Regions from separate parts of the Streptomyces sp. NPDC026575 genome, predicted to be linked through region 2. Evidence: predicted binding sites of a transcription regulator. Region 2 holds the regulator's gene; the other holds the start of a gene.
The links. The regulator HrcA, encoded in region 2, represses chaperone genes, less so after heat shock. The targets are predictions, from matches to a motif close to TTNGCACTCNGNNNNNCNGAGTGCNAA.
Positions count from the first base shown of each region.

Region 1: a site for HrcA is predicted at 2,630-2,656, ahead of groL (chaperonin GroEL). Genes of this name have one in related genera too.

Region 1 covers NZ_JBVHQM010000010.1:115,656-121,259, reverse strand. Annotated here, with positions in the region: SAM riboswitch class I at 1-98, shown strand, start outside; gene thrC (threonine synthase) at 92-1,408, shown strand; gene ACZ4NB_RS16025 (MoaD/ThiS family protein) at 1,467-1,745, shown strand; gene ACZ4NB_RS16020 (cold-shock protein) at 2,227-2,430, shown strand; gene groL (chaperonin GroEL) at 2,820-4,442, shown strand; gene ACZ4NB_RS16010 (hypothetical protein) at 4,598-4,915, opposite strand; gene ACZ4NB_RS16005 (hypothetical protein) at 4,912-5,337, opposite strand.
Region 2 covers NZ_JBVHQM010000018.1:90,598-96,201, reverse strand. Annotated here, with positions in the region: gene ACZ4NB_RS24625 (16S rRNA (uracil(1498)-N(3))-methyltransferase) at 1-257, opposite strand, end outside; gene ACZ4NB_RS24620 (nitronate monooxygenase) at 254-1,342, opposite strand; gene dnaJ (molecular chaperone DnaJ) at 1,477-2,616, opposite strand; gene hrcA (heat-inducible transcriptional repressor HrcA) at 2,617-3,633, opposite strand; gene ACZ4NB_RS24605 (MBL fold metallo-hydrolase) at 3,828-4,562, shown strand; gene ACZ4NB_RS24600 (DUF3097 domain-containing protein) at 4,688-5,521, shown strand.

The DNA of each region.
Region 1 (5,604 bases), on a different contig from region 2:
CCAGCCGGTCTCCGTCGCGATCATCGCGCGCGAGGCTCCCGGCTAGGGAAGGTGCCAAATCCGTCTCATGGCGAGATGCGCCATGAGGAAGATGAGGAGAAAGGGCCTCGCCTCCATGGCTGTGTACAGCACCGAAGTCACCGAAAACGCCTCTTCCGTCGCTCTGGGTCCCGCCGTCGCGCTGTCCTGCCGCGAGTGCGGTGAGCGCTTCGACCTCGGGCCGCTCTTCGCCTGTTCGACGTGTTTCGGGCCGCTGGAGGTGGCGTACGAGCTGCCGAGCGGCGACCCCGAGGCGCTGCGCAAGCAGATCGAGGCCGGTCCGGACAACATCTGGCGCTACGCCCCGCTGCTGCCCGTCCCCGCCGACGTGGCGGACAAGCCGAATCTGAACCCCGGCGGCACCAAGCTCGTCAAGGCCGACCGGCTCGCCGCCGAGCTGGGCGTCACCGGCGCCCTCTACGTCAAGGACGACTCCGGCAACCCGACGCACTCCTTCAAGGACCGGGTCGTCGCGATCGCCGTCGAGGCCGCCCGCGCCTTCGGCTTCACGACGCTGTCCTGCTCCTCCACGGGCAACCTCGCCGGCGCGGTCGGCGCCGCGGCCCGCCGCGCCGGCTTCAAGTCCTGCGTGTTCATCCCGCACGACCTGGAGGCCGGCAAGGTCGTCATGGCCGCGGTCTACGGCGGCGACCTGGTCGGCATCGAGGGCAACTACGACGACGTCAACCGCTTCTGCTCGGAACTCATCGGCGATCCGCTGGGCGAGGGCTGGGGCTTCGTCAACGTCAACCTCCGCCCCTATTACGGCGAGGGCTCCAAGACGCTGGCGTACGAGATCTGCGAGCAGCTGGGCTGGCGGCTCCCGGACCAGATCGTCATCCCCGTCGCGTCCGGCTCGCAGCTGACGAAGATCGACAAGGGGCTCAAGGAGCTGATCGCCCTCGGGCTGGTCGAGGACCGGCCGTACCGGATCTTCGGTGCCCAGGCGGAGGGCTGCTCGCCGGTGTCGACGGCCTTCAAGGCCGGGCACGACGTGGTGCGCCCGCAGAAGCCGAACACCATCGCCAAGTCGCTGGCGATCGGCAATCCGGCCGACGGTCCGTATGTGCTCGACATCGCGCGCCGTACGGGCGGTGCGGTGGAGCACGTCAACGACGAGCAGGTCGTGGACGCGATCAAGCTGCTGGCCCGGACGGAGGGGATCTTCGCGGAGACCGCGGGCGGGGTGACCGTCGGCGTCACCAGGAAGCTGATCGAGGACGGTGTGCTCGACCCGTCCCTGACCACCGTCGTCCTCAACACGGGTGACGGCCTCAAGACGCTTGACGCCGTCGCGCCGACCTCCGGGCCCACGGCCACGATCCGCCCGAGTCTGGACGCGTTCCGCGACGCCGGCCTGGCAGGCTGACGCCACGGCTCCACGCACCCGTACCCGTACTCCCCAACCTGTCCGGAAGGCAGAACCCATGAGCGTCAAGGTCCGCATCCCCACCATCCTCCGTACGTACACCGGTGGTGAGGCCGAGGTCACCGCCGAGGGCGCGACCCTCTCCGAGGTGATCGCCGACCTGGAGAAGAACCACCAGGGCATCGCGGCCCGTGTACTGGACGACGCCGGCAAGCTGCGCCGCTTCGTGAACGTCTACGTCAACGACGACGATGTGCGCTTCGAGCAGGGCTTGGAGACGCCGACGCCGGACGGTGCGGGCGTCTCCATCATCCCGGCGGTCGCCGGCGGCTGCTGAGAACTCGCCCGGTGGCCGTGGATCGGTCTCCACCGATGGGCCACCAGGGGGCGCTAATTTGCGCCATCTCTTCACCTACTTGACCGGAATTGCCCCGTCCGTTGAAATCGGACGGGGCAATTCCGCTTAGTGAAAGGGGATACCATTGTGGTGATCCCCGTTCCGGATAACTCCGCGCACGTGCCGAACGCATAGGAAACCGCGGAGAGTTGTGCTCAAAGTGTGTGCGGCATTTGTCGCTTACGTGCGCTATGCCCGGCCCGACTTGCCCCGGAGAAACGGGATTTCATCGCATATTGCCGATTCTCCGGCGCCAGAATTCTCGTCCGATTGACCTGTTGCGCTGGGCATCGGTGCAGATACATTCAGCGGCGGTCGACGCGTTCCGGCGCACACCCCACGGGCCATTTCGCGGGGTGAGGTCTGACCCGGGTCCGCGGAGTGCGGTCCTGCGCAAGGGCCAGTAATAGGGGAGTTAGGCATGGCTCAGGGCACCGTCAAGTGGTTCAACGCGGAGAAGGGGTACGGCTTCATCGCGGTCGACGGTGGTGCGGATGTATTCGTCCACTACAGCGCGATTCAGATGGACGGCTACCGCACCCTTGAGGAGGGCCAGCGGGTCGAGTTCGAGATCTCGCAGGGCCAGAAGGGGCCGCAGGCGGACATGGTCAGGGTGAGCGCCTGAGGCGCGGGCCGACTGCAGCGTAGAGAGGGCCCGTACCCCGTCGAGGGGTACGGGCCTTCTGCCTGCCCTCCCGGCGACGGGGCCTGAGCCCCCGTCGCCTGCCGCCGCTCCGCACCGCGCGGTGCCCTGCCGGTGCCCGCCGGACGGCTCGCGCCCGCCCGCCGCACACCCGCCGCCCCTCGGTGACCCGTCCAGGTGGCTTGCACTCGCCCTGCCCGAGTGCTAATCATTGGCGTTAGCACTCTCCGAGTGAGAGTGACAGAACTTGGATCGGGCCGGTGAGGTCCGGACGCCGGGTGGGGCAAGGAACCACACGGCGCACGGACCGTCCGTCGCGGGCACGGGTGCCGATCCGGAGAAATCCACCCCGTCCGGGAGGACCACTTCACATGGCCAAGATCATCGCGTTCGACGAGGAGGCACGGCGCGGTCTCGAGCGCGGGATGAACCAGCTCGCCGACGCCGTCAAGGTCACCCTCGGCCCCAAGGGCCGCAACGTCGTCCTCGAGAAGAAGTGGGGCGCCCCCACGATCACCAACGATGGTGTCTCCATCGCCAAGGAGATCGAGCTCGAGGACCCGTACGAGAAGATCGGCGCCGAGCTGGTCAAGGAGGTCGCGAAGAAGACGGACGACGTCGCCGGTGACGGCACGACGACCGCGACCGTCCTGGCCCAGGCCCTGGTCCGCGAGGGCCTGCGCAACGTCGCCGCCGGTGCCAACCCGATGGCCCTCAAGCGCGGTATCGAGAAGGCCGTCGAGGCCGTCTCCGCCGCCCTGCTGGAGCAGGCCAAGGACGTGGAGACCAAGGAGCAGATCGCTTCGACCGCCTCCATCTCCGCCGCCGACACCCAGATCGGCGAGCTGATCGCCGAGGCCATGGACAAGGTCGGCAAGGAAGGCGTCATCACCGTCGAGGAGTCCCAGACCTTCGGTCTGGAGCTGGAGCTCACCGAGGGTATGCGCTTCGACAAGGGCTACATCTCGGCGTACTTCGCCACCGACATGGAGCGTATGGAGGCGTCGCTCGACGACCCGTACATCCTGATCGTCAACTCCAAGATCGGCAACGTGAAGGACCTGCTGCCGCTCCTGGAGAAGGTCATGCAGTCCGGCAAGCCGCTGCTGATCATCGCCGAGGACGTCGAGGGCGAGGCCCTGTCGACCCTGGTCGTCAACAAGATCCGCGGCACCTTCAAGTCCGTCGCCGTCAAGGCCCCGGGCTTCGGTGACCGCCGCAAGGCCATGCTCGGCGACATCGCCATCCTCACCGGTGGCACCGTCATCTCCGAGGAGGTCGGCCTCAAGCTGGAGAACGCCGGTCTCGACCTGCTCGGCCGCGCCCGCAAGGTCGTCATCACCAAGGACGAGACCACCATCGTCGACGGTGCCGGCGACAGCGACCAGGTCCAGGGCCGCGTCAACCAGATCCGCGCCGAGATCGAGAACTCGGACAGCGACTACGACCGCGAGAAGCTGCAGGAGCGCCTGGCGAAGCTCGCCGGCGGTGTTGCGGTCATCAAGGCCGGTGCCGCGACCGAGGTCGAGCTCAAGGAGCGCAAGCACCGCATCGAGGACGCCGTTCGCAACGCGAAGGCGGCCGTCGAGGAGGGCATCGTCGCCGGCGGTGGCGTCGCCCTGCTCCAGGCCTCCCAGGTCTTCGAGAAGCTGGAGCTGGACGGCGACGAGGCCACCGGTGCCGCCGCTGTGAAGCTGGCCCTGGAGGCCCCGCTGAAGCAGATCTCCGTCAACGCCGGCCTTGAGGGCGGCGTCGTCGTGGAGAAGGTGCGCAACCTGACCCCGGGTCACGGCCTGAACGCCGCGACCGGCGAGTACGTCGACCTGGTCGCCGAGGGCATCATCGACCCGGCCAAGGTCACCCGCTCCGCGCTGCAGAACGCCGCCTCCATCGCGGCGCTGTTCCTCACCACCGAGGCCGTCATCGCCGACAAGCCGGAGAAGGCCGCCGCGGCCGCTCCGGGCGGCATGCCGGGCGGTGACATGGACTTCTGATCCCTCACGGATCGGAACGCTGATCCTCCCGGATCACACGTCCGCACATACGTCGGGGCGGCACCCTCCTCCCAGGGGGTGCCGCCCCGACGGCGTTGCGGTACGGGTGCGCGGGCCTGCCGTCCGGTCAGGTGGGGGCCCCGCTCACCGGCCCCTCACCGGGCGTCCTCGGCCACGTCGGCATCGGCGCCGTCCGCCGCCTTCTCGGCGTCCCGGACCTTCTTCGCCATCTCGGCCTCCTCGGCCTCCTCGGCGGCTGAGCCGGCTGAGCTGGACGAGTCGGACGAGCTGGATCGGCTGGACGAGCCGGACGAGCTGGATGAGCCGGATGGGCTGGACGATCCCTGTGGTGCCGGGGACGACGAGGACGCCCGGCCGGAGTCCTGCGAACAGCCGGTGGCCGCCAGCATCGGTACCGCCACCGCCACCGCCGCCGTCAGCAGCAGCGCGATCCGCCGGGACCGTCGCCTCATGAGCCGCTGCCGCCCTTGGCGTCGTCCTCCTTCGCGCACCAGGCCGAGACGGCCTTGAGGTCACGCAGCCTGCGGGTGAGGTCGGGCTTCAGCTCCTTACGGTGGGTGAGCCGGTCCTGGAGGAACGTGGCCACCGCGTCGTGGTTCCTGGCGCGGGCCTTCTCCACCCGCTCCGCCATCCGCGCGATCGAACCGCGGGTGTGCGCATCGCCGTCGAGCCGGTCGAGCGCCTTGCCGATGCGCTTCTCGATCCGCGGCACCCGCGAGCAGAGGCCCTTGCCCCCGCCGCCGGACCGCGAGGTCGTCGCCGTGGGCGCCGGGCTGTCGTCCGCCGCGTTCGCCGGCCCCGCCGTGGCCAGCAGGGAACCGGTGAGGGCGAAGGCGGCCAGAACTCCTGCCACGGCGCTCTTGGGACGCTGCATGGTGGTGCTCCCTTCCAGGAACGAATCGGTTTCCACAGATGGTCGGACCCGGCCGCATCCGGCCTCATCGGGAGGCGCAGCGGCCGCGGGCCCAGAACGTAGGGGCCTTCTTTGTGGGGACCTTGTGACCCGGTCGGCGGCACAAGGAATCCACAAGGAGAGTCCTTACGCTCCGGGCCAGTCGAGCGTCAGCGCCCGCCCGCTTCAGCGGCGGCGCCGGCGCCGGCGCACGCAACGAGTCGTCGAACCCCGGGAGACACAGTGGAC
Region 2 (5,604 bases):
TGGACGACGGTGATGACCGGGTCCGGCGGATCGTCGGTGCGCAGCTCCGCGACGGCGACGGTGAGGGTGTCCTTGCCCTCGACGGAGGCGACCGTGCCGTAGGCGCCGGTCCCATGGCCGTCCGTCAGCACGACCTCCTCGCCGGCCCGCAGCCGCCGCACCGACACCGCGTGCCGGCCCTCGGGGCCGTCCAGGGTCAGCGTGCCGCCGGCCCGTGCCTGCGCGAGCGAGTCGACGAGGAAGACCGGCGCGGTCATGACGCGCCGCCGTCGCCGGGGCGGGCCAATGCGGCCCGTGCCGCGTCGATTTCGGCCGCCAGGACCTCGACGAGCTGCGCCGCGGGCAGTTCCCTGGCCAGCCGGTGCCCCTGCCCCGCCCACAGGCTCATGGCCTGCGCGTCGCCCGCCTTGGCCGCGGCCTTGCGGACGGTGGAGGTGAGGTAGTGGACGGCGGGGTAGGCGGCCGGGGCGTACGGGCCGTGTTCGCGCAGGAAGCGGTTCACCAGCCCGCGGGCCGGGCGCCCGGAGAAGGCCCGGGTCAACTCGGTATGCGTGAACAGGGGGTTGGTCAGCGCCTGCTTGTGCAGCGGGTGGGCGCCGGACTCGGGGGTGGCGAGGAAGGCCGTCCCCAGCTGCGCCATCGTCGCCCCGGCGGCCAGTACGGCGGCGATCTGCGCCCCGCGCATCAGCCCGCCGGCGGCGATCACCGGGATCTGCACGGCCTCGCGGACCTGGCCGAGCAGCGCCAGCAGCCCCAGCCCCGCGCCGGTCCCGTCCGCGTGCGGATCGTCCCGGTGGGTGCCCTGGTGGCCGCCGGCCTCCACGCCCTGCACACACACCGCGTCCGCGCCCGACCACTGCGCGGCCTGCGCCTCGGCCGCCGTGGTGGCCGTCACGACGGTGTACGTACCGACCTTGGCGAAGGCGTCGAGGACGGCGCGCGAGGGGCAGCCGAAGGTGAAGGACACCAGCGGGACCGGGTCCTCCCGCAGTATCGCGAGCTTGGCCTCGTAGCCGTCGTCGCTGGGCTCGTCGGTGTCGCCGAGCCCGGTCTCGTACCAGGCGACCTCGCCCGCGAGCTGCTCGCGGTAGACCTCGACGGCGGCGGTGTCGGCCAGCGAGGGCTGCGGCATGAAGAGATTGACGCCGAAGGGCCGGTCGGTCAGCGACCGCAGCTGTTTGATCTCCTGGTACATACCGTCGGCGGTCTTGTAGCCGGCGGCGAGGAAGCCGAGACCGCCGGCGCCGCAGACGGCGGCGGCCAGCTCGGGACCGGAGCCGCCTCCCGCCATCGGCGCCTGCACGATCGGATAGCGGCAGAGATCGGTCAGTGCGGTGGACATGAGCACATCGTGTCACGGGAAACGCCGAGCCCCCGCATCAGGGGCTCGGCGTCGATACGCGCCTGGGGCGCGCCGGATCGGCCGTGGTCCGAAGCTACCGGCTCCCGTAGCCCGGACCCCAAAAGCGCCGTGGTCTACCGCCCGTTGAAGGCGTCCTTCAGCCGGGAGAACAGCCCCTGCTGCCCCGGCTGGAACTGGCCCGTGGGCCGCTCCTCGCCGCGCAGCTTGGCGAGCCGCCGCAGCAGCTCCTCCTGCTCGGGATCGAGCTTGGTCGGGGTCTGCACCTCGACATGGACGATGAGATCGCCGCGGCCGTTGCCCCGCAGATGCGTCACTCCGCGCTGGTGCAGCGGAATCGACTGCCCGGACTGGGTGCCGGGCCGCACATCGATCTCCTCCACCCCGTCCAGCGTCTCCAGCGGGCACTTCGTGCCCAGCGCCGCCGCCGTCATCGGGATGGTGACCGTGCAGTGCAGATCGTCGCCGCGCCGCTGGAAGACCGGGTGCGGCAGCTCGTGGATCTCGACGTAGAGGTCGCCGGCGGGGCCGCCGCCGGGGCCGACCTCGCCCTCGCCCGCCAGCTGGATCCGGGTGCCGTTGTCGACACCGGCCGGGATCTTGACCGTCAGCGTACGACGGGAGCGGATCCGCCCGTCGCCCGCGCACTCGGGGCACGGGGTCGGCACGACCGTGCCGAAGCCCTGGCACTGCGGGCACGGCCGCGATGTCATGACCTGGCCGAGGAAGGACCGGGTGACCTGCGAGACCTCACCGCGGCCGCGGCACATGTCGCAGGTCTGCGCCGAGGTCCCCGGCGCCGCGCCCTCACCCGTGCACGTCGTGCAGACCACGGCGGTGTCGACCTGGATGTCCTTGGTCGTACCGAAGGCCGCCTCGTTCAGCTCGATATCGAGCCGGATCATGGCGTCCTGGCCGCGGCGGGTGCGCGAGCGCGGTCCGCGCTGCGAGGCCGTGCCGAAGAAGGCGTCCATGATGTCGGAGAAGTTGCCGAAGCCCGCGCCGAAGCCGCCCGCGCCGCCACCGGCACCGCCCGACTGCGACAGCGGGTCCCCGCCGAGGTCGTAGACCTGCTTCTTCTGCGGATCCGACAGGACCTCGTAAGCGGCGTTGATCTCCTTGAACCGCTCCTGGGTCTTGGGGTCCGGGTTCACGTCCGGGTGCAGCTCGCGCGCCAGCCTCCGGAATGCCTTCTTGATCTCGTCCTGCGAGGCATCGCGCCGTACGCCCAGGACCGCGTAGTAATCCGTGGCCACTTACGACTCCGCCAGGATCTGTCCGACGTAACGTGCCACTGCGCGTACCGCTCCCATCGTTCCGGGGTAGTCCATGCGGGTCGGTCCGACCACGCCGAGTTTGGCGACTGCCTCGTCGCCCGAACCGTAACCGACCGCGACGACCGATGTGGACGTCAGGCCTTCGTGGGCATTCTCATGCCCGATACGTACGGTCATGCCCGAGTCCTTGGCCTCGCCGAGCAACTTGAGCAGCACCACATGCTCCTCAAGGGCCTCCAGCACCGGACGGATGGTCAGGGGGAAATCGTGACCGAAGCGCGTGAGATTGGCGGTGCCGCCGATCATCAGCCGCTCTTCGGTCTCCTCCACCAAAGTCTCCAGCAACACCGACAGCACTGTCGAGACCGTGCTGCGGTCGTCCTGTTCGAAGGACTCCGGGAGATCCTGCACCAACGGCGGCACATCCGCGAACCGGCGCCCCACGACCCGGCTGTTGAGCCGCGCCCGCAGGTCCGCCAGCGAGGTCTCGGCGAACGGCGTCTGGCAGTCGATCAGCCGCTGCTCGACCCGTCCGGTGTCCGTGATCAGTACGAGCATCAACCGGGCCGGGGCCAGCGCCAGCAGCTCGACGTGCCGGACGGTGGAGCGCGTCAGGGACGGGTACTGCACCACCGCGACCTGCCGGGTCAGCTGCGCCAGCAGCCGCACCGTACGCCCCACCACGTCGTCGAGGTCGACGGCACCGTCCAGGAAGTTCTGGATCGCCCGCCGCTCCGGGCTGGACAGCGGTTTGACGCCGGCCAGCTTGTCGACGAAGAGGCGGTAGCCCTTGTCGGTCGGGATCCGCCCCGCGCTCGTGTGCGGCTGGGCGATGAAGCCCTCGTCCTCCAGGGCTGCCATGTCGTTGCGGACGGTCGCCGGGGAGACCCCCAGCTGATGCCGCTCGGTGAGCGCCTTGGAGCCGACCGGCTCCTCCGTCCCGACATAGTCCTGGACGATGGCGCGCAGCACTTCGAGCCTGCGTTCACTGAGCATCCCGCGCACCTCCAGTCCGGCCGTCCGCCGTTTCGTTACTCCTGGCACTCACACGGGCCGAGTGCCAGACCCGGAGCCAGTGTACGGCCGGGTAGCACGGCCACGGCAAGGGTGACCTCCCGCGGCGCCCGCCGGATGACCGTGTTCGGCCGATCCGCCGGGCAACGCTATCGCGATGGAGCTAGCGTCTCGGTATGGGCACTGCTTGGGAAGAGGCCGGGTGGGAACAGCTCGGTGACGGTGTCGCCAGGCGCCGGATGCCGGGCTGGGACGAGACGATCGGCGTGATCGCCGGGTCGACCGGCGTCATGATCGTGGACACCGGTGCGAGCATCCGTGACGGCGCGGATCTGCGCCGGGCCATCCGCGGCGTACTGGGCCGGGAAGTGACGCATGTCGCGCTCACCCATCCGCATTTCGATCATGTGCTGGGCACCGCCGCGTTCGCCGGCGTCGAGGTGTTCGGCGCGGCCGGTCTGGGCGAGCTGCTCCGGCGCGGCAAGGACGAGCTGCGGCACGACGCGATGCGCCACGGCGTCGAGCGGGACGCCGCGGCGGAGGCCGCCGATCTGCTGGTCGCCCCGCACCACCATGTGCACGGCCAGCTGACCGTCGATCTCGGCGACCGGCAGGTGCTGCTGGCCAACGTGGGCCCCGGCCACACCGCCCACGACCTGGCGGTCCTGGTGCCCGGCCGGCACGGCGCACCCGAGATCGTCTTCTGCGGCGACCTGGTCGAGGAGTCCGGCGAACCGCAGGCCGGCCCGGACGCCCTGCCCCAGCAGTGGCCCGCGGCCCTGGACCGCCTGCTGGCCCTGGGCGGCGAGGACGCGCGGTACGTCCCCGGCCATGGCGCCGTGGTGGACGCCGCCTTCGTCCGCGCCCAGCGCGACGCCCTGGCGGCCCTCTTCGGCGTCCCGCCCTCCTGAGGGCCGGCCTGCGCCGCGATCGGGGCCCGACCGGCGTCATCGGGGCCCGCAGCGATCAGGCCCCGCTGCCATCGGGGCCCGCTGTCTCCGGAGCCCGCCGCCGTGATCTCGTATAGAACAGGCCCATGCAGAGCAAGCGCTACAGCCCCGACCTGACCCCGTCCTGGAAGAAGCAGCGCCCCGCGCCCGAGGTGCCGGCCGACCCCGATCTGGTCGTCGAGGAGGTCGCCACGGGCTTCTGCGGCGCCGTGATCCGCTGTGAGAAGACCGCCGAGGGGCCCACGGTCACCCTGGAGGACCGCTTCGGCAAGCACCGCGTCTTCCCCATGGCCCCGCGCGGCTTCCTTCTGGAGGGCAAGATCGTCACCCTCGTGCGGCCGCAGCACCGTCCGGCGCCCGGCGGCCCCGCCCGTACGGCCTCTGGATCACTCGCCGTCCCCGGCGCCCGCGCCCGGGTCGCACGCGCCGGGCGCATCTACGTGGAGGGCCGGCACGACGCCGAGCTGGTCGAGCGGGTCTGGGGCGACGACCTGCGCATCGAGGGCGTCGTCGTGGAGTACCTGGAGGGCGTCGACGACCTCCCGGCGATCGTCCGCGGCTTCTCCCCCGGACCGGACGCCCGGCTGGGGGTGCTGGTGGACCACCTGGTGCCCGGCTCCAAGGAGTCCCGCATCGCCGCCGAGGTCACCGGCGAGCACGCCCTGGTCGTGGGCCACCCGTACATCGACGTATGGGAGGCCGTGAAGCCGTCGTCGGTGGGGATCGCGGCCTGGCCCGCCGTTCCGCGCGGCCAGGACTGGAAGACGGGGGTGTGCCGGGCGCTGGGCTGGCCGGAGAACACCGGGGCGGCGTGGCAGCGGATCCTGTCCTGCGTACGGTCCTACAAGGACCTGGAGCCGCAACTCCTCGGGCGGGTCGAGGAGTTGATCGATTTCGTCACGGTCGGCGGGGAGGGGTGACGCCGCGGGGAGGCGCGGGGGCGGATGACGCGGCGGGGCTCGGCGACGGCGGAGGCGGGTGACGCGGCGGGGACGGGCCGGGC